DNA from 4 places in the Pseudoalteromonas sp. SG45-1 genome. Region 1 is predicted to be linked to each of the others. Evidence: predicted binding sites of a transcription regulator. Region 1 holds the regulator's gene; each other region holds the start of a gene.

Evidence for each region. The regulator FliA, encoded in region 1, starts transcription of late flagellar genes. The targets are predictions, from matches to a motif close to CTAAAGNTNNNNNNNNNNNNGCCGATA.
Region 2: a site for FliA is predicted at 602-628, ahead of H5117_RS20315 (flagellin). Genes of this name have one in related genera too.
Region 3: a site for FliA is predicted at 1,142-1,168, ahead of H5117_RS19105 (DUF5610 domain-containing protein). Genes of this name have one in related genera too.
Region 4: a site for FliA is predicted at 986-1,012, ahead of pomA (flagellar motor protein PomA). Genes of this name have one in related genera too.

The regions. Positions count from the first base shown of each region.
Region 1 covers NZ_JACJEP010000011.1:96,093-98,300, reverse strand. The annotation lists gene H5117_RS11365 (MinD/ParA family protein) at 1-571, shown strand, start outside; gene H5117_RS11360 (RNA polymerase sigma factor FliA) at 598-1,308, shown strand; gene cheY (chemotaxis response regulator CheY) at 1,349-1,732, shown strand; gene H5117_RS11350 (protein phosphatase CheZ) at 1,750-2,208, shown strand, end outside.
Region 2 covers NZ_JACJEP010000058.1:4-2,211, forward strand. The annotation lists partial or broken gene H5117_RS20310 (flagellin) at 1-282, shown strand, start outside; gene H5117_RS20315 (flagellin) at 778-1,746, shown strand; partial or broken gene H5117_RS20320 (flagellin) at 1,911-2,208, shown strand, end outside.
Region 3 covers NZ_JACJEP010000036.1:22,181-24,388, reverse strand. The annotation lists gene H5117_RS19105 (DUF5610 domain-containing protein) at 1-1,112, opposite strand, end outside; gene trmA (tRNA (uridine(54)-C5)-methyltransferase TrmA) at 1,275-2,208, shown strand, end outside.
Region 4 covers NZ_JACJEP010000013.1:6,529-8,736, forward strand. The annotation lists gene H5117_RS12120 (flagellar motor protein MotB) at 1-156, opposite strand, end outside; gene pomA (flagellar motor protein PomA) at 159-926, opposite strand; gene H5117_RS12130 (exodeoxyribonuclease VII small subunit) at 1,248-1,490, shown strand; gene ispA ((2E,6E)-farnesyl diphosphate synthase) at 1,493-2,208, shown strand, end outside.

The DNA.
Region 1 (2,208 bases):
TGCAGGAATTAAAATTGTACCCGCTACATCGGGTTCGCAAAGTATGGTTGAATTATCACCATCTGAGCATGCTGGGCTAATTCGTGCGTTTAGCGAATTGAATACCGAATTTGATATTTTAATTGTAGATACAGCTGCTGGTATTTCAGACATGGTACTGAGCTTCTCGCGTGCAGCGCAAGATGTAATGGTTGTTGTATGCGATGAGCCGACATCAATCACCGACGCTTACGCACTTATTAAAGTATTAAGTCGTGAGCACGGCGTTTATAAATTTAAAATTGTTGCCAATATGGTGCGCAGTATGCGTGAAGGCACTGAATTGTTTGCAAAGCTATCTAAAGTTACCGACCGCTTTTTAGATGTATCAATGGAGCTAGTAGCAACGGTTCCTTATGATGAAAATATGCGCAAAGCAACACGTCGTCAAAAAGTAATAGTAGAGCTCTTTCCAAATTCGCCAGCCGCTCTTGCGTTTAAAACGCTGGCAACAAAAGCAGTTAAATGGCCAATACCCAACCAACCATCTGGGCATTTAGAGTTTTTCATTGAGAAACTAGTAAACGGTTAATTATGACAACACTGGTGAATAGAGCTATGGGATATCAATCAACACAAAATTTAAATGTGATTGTTGAGAAGCATGCATCACTTGTTAAAAAAGTGGCATGTCATCTAATTGCTCGATTACCACCTAGCGTTCAACTTGATGATTTAATACAATCAGGAATGATAGGCTTAATAGAAGCTTCGAAAAACTTTGATGCAACAAAAGGCGCAAGCTTTGAAACTTTTGCAGGTATTCGTATTCGCGGTGCTATGCTTGATGAAATGCGCCGTGGTGATTGGGCTCCTCGTTCAGTTCACCGTAAAAACAGGCAAGTTGCAGAAGCAATTACTGAGCTCGAAAGTAGTCTGAACCGCGAACCAACGGACATAGAAGTTGCTGAAAAACTTGAAATTTCGCTCAATGAGTACCATCATATTTTAAATGATGCGAATACGAGTAAAATATTAGGCATTGAAGACCTTGGTGTAGATGAGGATGTTATTACTCCTGTAGGCCAAGATTTAGCACAAGATAAACCTTTTAATAATGTTAAAAATGATAGGTTTAATGAGTCTTTGCTAAGTGCAATTAAGTCATTACCAGAGCGTGATGCAATGGTGCTTTCTTTGTACTACAACGATGAAATGAATTTAAAAGAAATAGGACATATACTCGATGTAAGTGAATCGCGTGTAAGTCAGATACATGGTCAGGCGATGATTAAGCTTAAAGCTAAAATCAATGACTGGATAAATTAGTAGTAAGTAAACAAAGGTTAATACCTCACTGGGGGATGTTTTGGATAAAAACATGAAAATTCTTGTAGTTGATGATTTTTCAACGATGAGACGCATTATAAAAAACCTGTTACGTGACTTAGGTTTCACTAACGTTCAAGAAGCTGATGATGGGTCTACAGCTTTGCCTATGTTGCAAAATCAAGTGTTTGATTTTGTAGTTACGGATTGGAATATGCCTGGAATGCAGGGTATTGATCTTTTAAGAGCAATACGTGCAGACGAGAAGTTAAAACATATCCCTGTATTAATGGTAACGGCAGAAGCTAAAAAAGAACAAATAATAGCTGCGGCGCAAGCTGGCGTAAATGGTTATATTGTTAAGCCATTTACGGCTGGAACATTAAAAACTAAATTAGAAAAAGTATTTGAACGCTTAGGCTAATGATGGGGGAGAGGCTTATGCCAGCACCAGCTGCGCCTCAAATAACGTTAGAACAAGCTCGTCAGCTCGTTGTTTTTTTAGAAAATGATGAGCAAGACAAAGCAAATCAGTTGATTTTAGAGGCTGCATCTAAAGAGCAGTCTGAATTATTTGCTGAAGTTGGAAAGTTGACTCGTCAACTGCACGAAGCCCTTAAAAGTTTTGAGCTTGATACTCGCTTAACTGATATAACGACAGATGCGATTCCAGATGCTAAAAAGCGGCTTAATTATGTTATAGAAATGACAGAAAATGCGGCTAATAAAACAATGGATGCAGTGGAGGCCAGTTTACCTATAGCTCAACAGTTAGCGGACGAAATATCTCATATCAAACCGACATGGGATCGTTTAATGAGCCGCGAGATTGAGCTTGGTGAGTTTAAGCAACTTTGCCATAGCATCGATAAGTTTATGAACAACTCTCATCATAAGACT
Region 2 (2,208 bases), on a different contig from region 1:
GGTAATGCGCAAGCAGTTTTAGCCGGAATGGATGCAATGATTGCTGTAGTTGACAAAAAACGTGCGGAGTTGGGTGCAGTTCAAAACCGTTTCCAATCAACTATTCGAAACCAGTCAAACATATCAGAAAACTTATCTGCTGCCAAATCACGTATCCAAGATACTGATTTTGCTCAAGAAACAGCAAACTTAACTAAGATGCAGATTTTACAACAGGCTAGTCAAACAATTTTAAGCCAAGCTAATCAACGTCCTCAGGCGGCACTTAGCCTACTAGGATAATAGAAAGGTCTATAATTAGATAGGTCAATTTATTGACAAAGTCGAAGTAAAGCGCCTTTGCTTAATGGGGTATTAACAAAGGCGCTATAGGATTTTGCCAGCGGAGGCCTTAATCCAAATCGTTCTAACATTTGTAGAACATATATGTACTAGCATAAACTATGCCATTAGTTTTTGTCAGTTACCCTCTCTCAAACTTATTAAATAATAAGGCCCTTAACGGGCCTTATTTCTTTGTTATACAACTACTGCCTTACCTGCCCAATTTTAAATCAGAACACACCACACAACGAAACATCGATATTTAATAACCTTTGAATTAAAGTTGGCCTAATGCTTGCTAATATCTTTGTAAGTTTATTATTAACTTACAAAGTGGCAGATAGCTGCCCCTAGGCAGAAAATAGCGCCTACATATCTAGTCACTTTGTCAAATATCCACTTTCTTTAAACGAGACAGTGACTTAACTTTGACAGATAAGAAGAGAGTATATTATGGCTTTATATGTTAATACCAATGTAAGTGCACTCAATGCACAAAGACAGCTTGATAGAAGCGGTGGTGATTTAGATACGTCTTTTAAACGCCTTTCTTCAGGCCTGCGGATTAATAGCGCAGCAGATGATGCTGCTGGTTTACAAATATCTGACCGACTGCAGTCGCAAATATTGGGTTTGAATCAAGGTAATCGAAATGCAAATGATGGTATCTCTTTAGCTCAAACGGCAGAAGGTGCAATGGATGAAATTACTTCTACATTTCAACGTATCCGAACGCTTGCTCAACAATCAGCTAATGGCTCTAATACCGATGAAGATCGCCTAGCTATTCAAGAAGAGATCCGTCAATTATCTGCAGAGGTAAATCGTATTGCTACCGACACTACTTTTGGTGGTCAAAATTTGCTTGATGGTACTTACTCTGCAAATTTCCAAGTTGGAGCTGATGCCGTGCAAGCCATAGGTTTTAGTATGCAAAGTGTTGGCGGAACAGCGAATTCATTATCAGCTAATGGTGGCTTTACTTTATCAGGTGTTGCAGGTGTTGCATCTGCAGTCTCAGGCAAAGCATTATCTGCGAACCTAGCCGGAGTTAGTGATGCTGGTGGCACAGCTGCGGCAACTACATACAATTTTGCGGCCCAATTTACTGCAACAGGGATTAGCGTTTCTTCTCAAGGTAATGCGCAAGCAGTTTTAGCCGGTATGGATGCAATGATTGCGGTAGTTGATAAAAAGCGTGCTGAATTGGGTGCAGTTCAAAACCGCTTCCAGTCAACAATTCGTAACCAAGCAAATATTTCTGAAAACTTATCTGCCGCTAAATCTCGTATCAAAGATGCTGATTTTGCTATGGAAACTGCTAACTTAACTAAAAACCAGATTTTACAACAGGCAAGTCAAACTATTTTAGGGCAGGCAAATCAGCGCCCGCAGGCGGCACTTAGTTTACTTCAGGGTTAATAAAATTAACGTTAGTAAAAATTAAATACAAATAAAGCTAAAGCTTTTGCTTTAATGGGCGATAAATGAGTTAGAGGACTAAAAATCCAGTACTCTAAATCTCGGATTATAACAGGGTAGGGGTATCCCGTTGTCATCCATCGAACTTTGAAGCGGAGGCTATCATGGCTTTATATGTAAACAGTAATGTGAGTTCTTTGAACGCACAAAGACAATTAAGCAAATCAAGTAATGCATTAGATACATCATTTCAACGTTTATCATCAGGTATGCGTATAAACAGTGCAAAAGATGATGCTGCAGGCATGCAGATTTCAAACCGTTTATCATCTCAAGTTAATGGTTTAAATCAAGGTAACCGAAATGCAAACGATGGTATTTCACTCGCACAAACTGCAGAGGGTGCCCTTGATGAAGTAACTTCAATGTTCCAGCGTGTTCGTACTCTTGCACAGCAAGCTA
Region 3 (2,208 bases), on a different contig from region 1:
AGCCTGTCGGCTGCTGAATTTAACTGATTAAGGTTTTCGAACATAGACTTTGTATAATCTACTAACTTATCTATTTGTTCCTGATCTTGATTTAACCATTGGAGAATGCCAGCTAGCTGATTTTGTAATCCAAGCTCACCCGCTTTTTCAAAAGCATTTTTAAGGTCGTCATTAAAAGGGGCTAACCCCTCTGCTACTTGTTTTTCTGGTGCTGGTTTATATTCTTCATAGCTTTTAACTGTTGCTATTGTTTTTGTTTGGCGTAAATCCATAGAAAAAGCCACCAGCTGATCGCTGTCTAAACTCAGCTCTTGCGCTTGTTCAAATGCTTCATCTAAATCACCACCAAAAAAGGTTTTACTTAAATCTTGTAAGTCTTCCATCATCGCATTAATAGCTTCTTGCTCTTGCTCGTTTAAGTCACCATTTACCGACATCGAAAATGATACCTGTCGAGATTGCGATGATGAGCTTGCAAACGACTCACTATTACTATTTTGCTGATAGCCACTTGCCGATTGAGATTCAAATGCATCAGCAAAGCTAATACTTACCTCATCGCCTTCTGCTGTAGTAAATTTATACTCTGCATTACTCGTCATACTGACGTATTGGGCCTGGCTTATATTTACGCTGGCAGGTTGTGGGTTAAATAACGACTCTTCAAACTTATCCAGCCCATTGTAAATTCCCTCTTTGGACTTATTAATGCCCTCTTCCATGTCATCATTAAATACGCCTGTACCTTTGAGTTCATCAACAGCGTCATCAATCCCTATTTGGACTCCTTTGCGCGCATCGCCTAGCATATCTTTGAGCTTTTCGTCATCAGCGCCGTTAGCTTTTGCTTTATTTACAGCACTACTTACAAAATCGAGTACGTTTTTTACTATTTCATCAAAATCAAATAGTGGTTTATCTGCTTTTTTTTCTGCGATAGGTAATCCAAGCTGCTCAGCCATTTTATCGCCAAGCACCTTTGCGGCCAACTCTCGGCCTCGTTGTTGATAGCTATCTTGAGGAGACGTAATTGTAGGTTGCTGTATATCAGCTTTATTATTGAATTTATTGATGTTGTTGTTTGGCGTAAAGCCATAATTACCTATTTTCATGATTCGTCTCCTAAGCGTGCGTAGTTTATTATCGGCTATAACAACAAAAACTAAAGTACAATGTTCAATAAAACAGCATAAATGCTAGCCAAAACTAGACAAATACGCAGCGCTCCCTACAATAGCGCCGATAAACAGATCTTAGATAAGGTAGTAGCGTTAATGGCAGTTATTAAAATAGATACCACACAGTACCAAGCGCAGTTAAGTGAAAAAGAGCAGCGAATTAGTACGCAGTTTCAACGTTTTGGTGTGGAGCAATTAGAAGTATTTAGCTCAGAGCCAACTAACTACCGCCAACGTGCTGAATTTAGAGTATGGCACGACGGTGATGATCTGTTTCACATTATGTTTGATCAACAAACAAAAGAAAAAATCCGTGTTGATACATTTGACCCAGCAGCGCCTCTAGTAGGTGAAATAATGCAGGTGATGATTGAAAATCTTAAGCCTTGTGAAATATTACGCCGTAAGTTATTTCAAATCGATTACCTATCAACGCTAAGCGGTGAAATTTTAGTAAGCTTGCTTTATCACAAACCACTGGATGATGAATGGTTAAGTGAAATTAAAGCACTGAAAGAAAAGCTTAGCAGTAAATACAAAATTGACTTTATAGGTCGTGCTCGCAAACAAAAAGAAGTACTAGGTGATGACTTTGTAACTGAACGTTTAACAGTTAATGGGCAAGAGCTTATTTATCAACAAGTAGAAAATAGCTTTACTCAGCCTAATGCAAAAGTAAATATTAATATGCTGGAGTGGGCACAAGATTTATGTAAACCACTTAAAAATGATTTACTAGAATTGTATTGTGGTAACGGTAACTTTTCAATTGCATTAGCGGGTTCTTTTAATAAAGTATTAGCGACGGAAATATCAAAATCATCTGTTCACTCTGCTCAATACAACATTGCTAAAAACAACGTAGAGAACTTAGATATTATTCGTATGTCTAGTGAAGAGTTTACTCAAGCAATGAATGGCGAGCGTACTTTCTCTCGTTTAGATGGTATTGATTTAAAAAGCTATAACTGCCAAACCATATTAGTTGATCCACCACGCGCGGGCATGGATGAATTAACGTGTGACTTAG
Region 4 (2,208 bases), on a different contig from region 1:
CATAGAGCCCGCAATTTGTTTAAACTTAAGTACATCCATTTCTGAAAACGCAAGCAAGAGTACAAAAAAGCACATTAACAGTGACATTAAATCGGCAAACGTTCCCATCCATGCTGGTAGGCCTGGTGGTGGGCATTTGCACTCTTGATCAGACATAATTACTCCTCGGTATCTACTTTGCGTTTAGATTCAGCTAAGTAATTTTTCAAAATACCTTCGATAACTTTTGGATTTTGGCCATCTTGTATACCTAAAATAGCATCTAAAATTAAACGCTGATTCATAGCTTCTTCGTCTTTACGCAGTTCAAGTTTTACCTGAATAGGAATTGCCACAACATTGGCTAAAAACGCACCATATAAAGTTGTTAAAAGCGCTACCGCCATTGCCGGGCCAATTGCTTTTGGGTCATCCATGTTAGATAACATTGCAACTAAGCCAATTAGAGTACCAATCATTCCCATTGCTGGTGCAATATCGGCTAATGACTTAAATAAGCCTGCACCCATTTCATGTCGAGTAGTGGTTAAAGAGATGTCTTTTTGAAGTGTGGCGCGAACAACATCTGCGTCATGGCCATCAACAAGCATGTCGACGCCTTTGCGCATAAATGGATTTGGGATTTCAGCTTCTTCGAGTGCTAAAAAGCCCCCTTTACGAGCTGAATCAGCAAGTTCTACTGCTTTTTCAATAAGTTCTTCTGGCGTTTCAATTTTAAACATAAACGCTTTAGCAACAACTTTACCTATACCCAAAAACTGCGACATGGTGAAATTTGATAAAACAATGAAAAGTGAACCACCAAATACAATTACACTAGAAGGAGCATCGGCAAACATAGCCATTTCACCGCTACTACTCATAAACATAGACATGACAATTAAGCCAATTGCGCCTAGGATCCCGATTATGGTTGCTAAATCCACATTTCCTCCAGAAGTTTCATGCTTAATGGCCTTATCATAAACTTTTATTATTAACTGCTTATCGGCAACATATTGAATTGCTTAAGCCATTTTTATAAATAAACATAAAAAGCAGCCTTTAGCACTATTTTAGATCAAGTTATAAGGGCTACCTAATTATCAATTGATTTATTAAACTAACAGACCGCTATTAAGGCTTTATTAATACACTTGAAATATAATTTAACGTTATAAAGGTAAAAAACCAATATCATCCTTTGACCTAGTTTAGCATTCCCCCTAAAATTGACCCCTAAATTTATTATGTAAGCTGAAATAAAGATGGCGACTAAAAAACCTGAAAACTTAAGTTTCGAACAAGCACTAGAAGAATTATCTACAATCGTTAGTGACATGGAACAAGGTGACTTATCGCTTGAGCAATCGTTAAAGCAATTTGAGCGTGGAATTGCATTAGCAAGTGCTTCATCAGGTAAATTACAGCAAGCAGAACAAAAAGTATCAATTTTGATGGGGAATGGCGAAAAGTCAGTTCTTACGAATTTTGATAATGATATGGAATAGCTGTGAGCATAAATAATTATATCGAACGTGCTCAAAAAGATGTAGTAGCGACCTTACAACAGCATTTTAAACAGCCTCTCGATACTGAAGAAACAGTCAAGAACGCCACCCAGTATGGATTATTTAATGGCGGTAAAAGATTACGTCCATTTTTAGTTTATGCCACAGGTAAAATGCTCGGTGCAAACCAGCAAGACTTACATGTACTTGCAGCTGCAATTGAGTGTATCCATAGCTATTCGCTAGTTCATGATGATTTGCCCGCTATGGACGATGACGACTTACGCCGTGGCCGCCCTACTTGCCATATAGAATTTGGCGAGGCAAATGCAATTTTAGCCGGTGATGCCCTACAAACACTCGCCTTTGAGCTTATTGCGAATCACAAATTTACATGCTCGTCGCAAACACAAGTAAAAATGATTGCTACGCTTGCCAACGCATCAGGCCTTGAGGGCATGGTAGGCGGACAAGGTCTTGACATAGCAGCAACAGATAAAGTAATTACCGTACAAGAGCTTGAGCGAATACATAAGCTAAAAACCGGAGCTTTAATTAATTGTGCAATTACACTTGGTGCACTGTGCAGTGAAAAGGCAGATCAACAAACCTTAGAAAATTTAAGCATTTTTGGGTATGCTATAGGGCTGGCGTTTCAAGTACACGACGACATTTTAGATGTTGAAGGCGATACGGTTACTTTAGGTAAACCACAAGG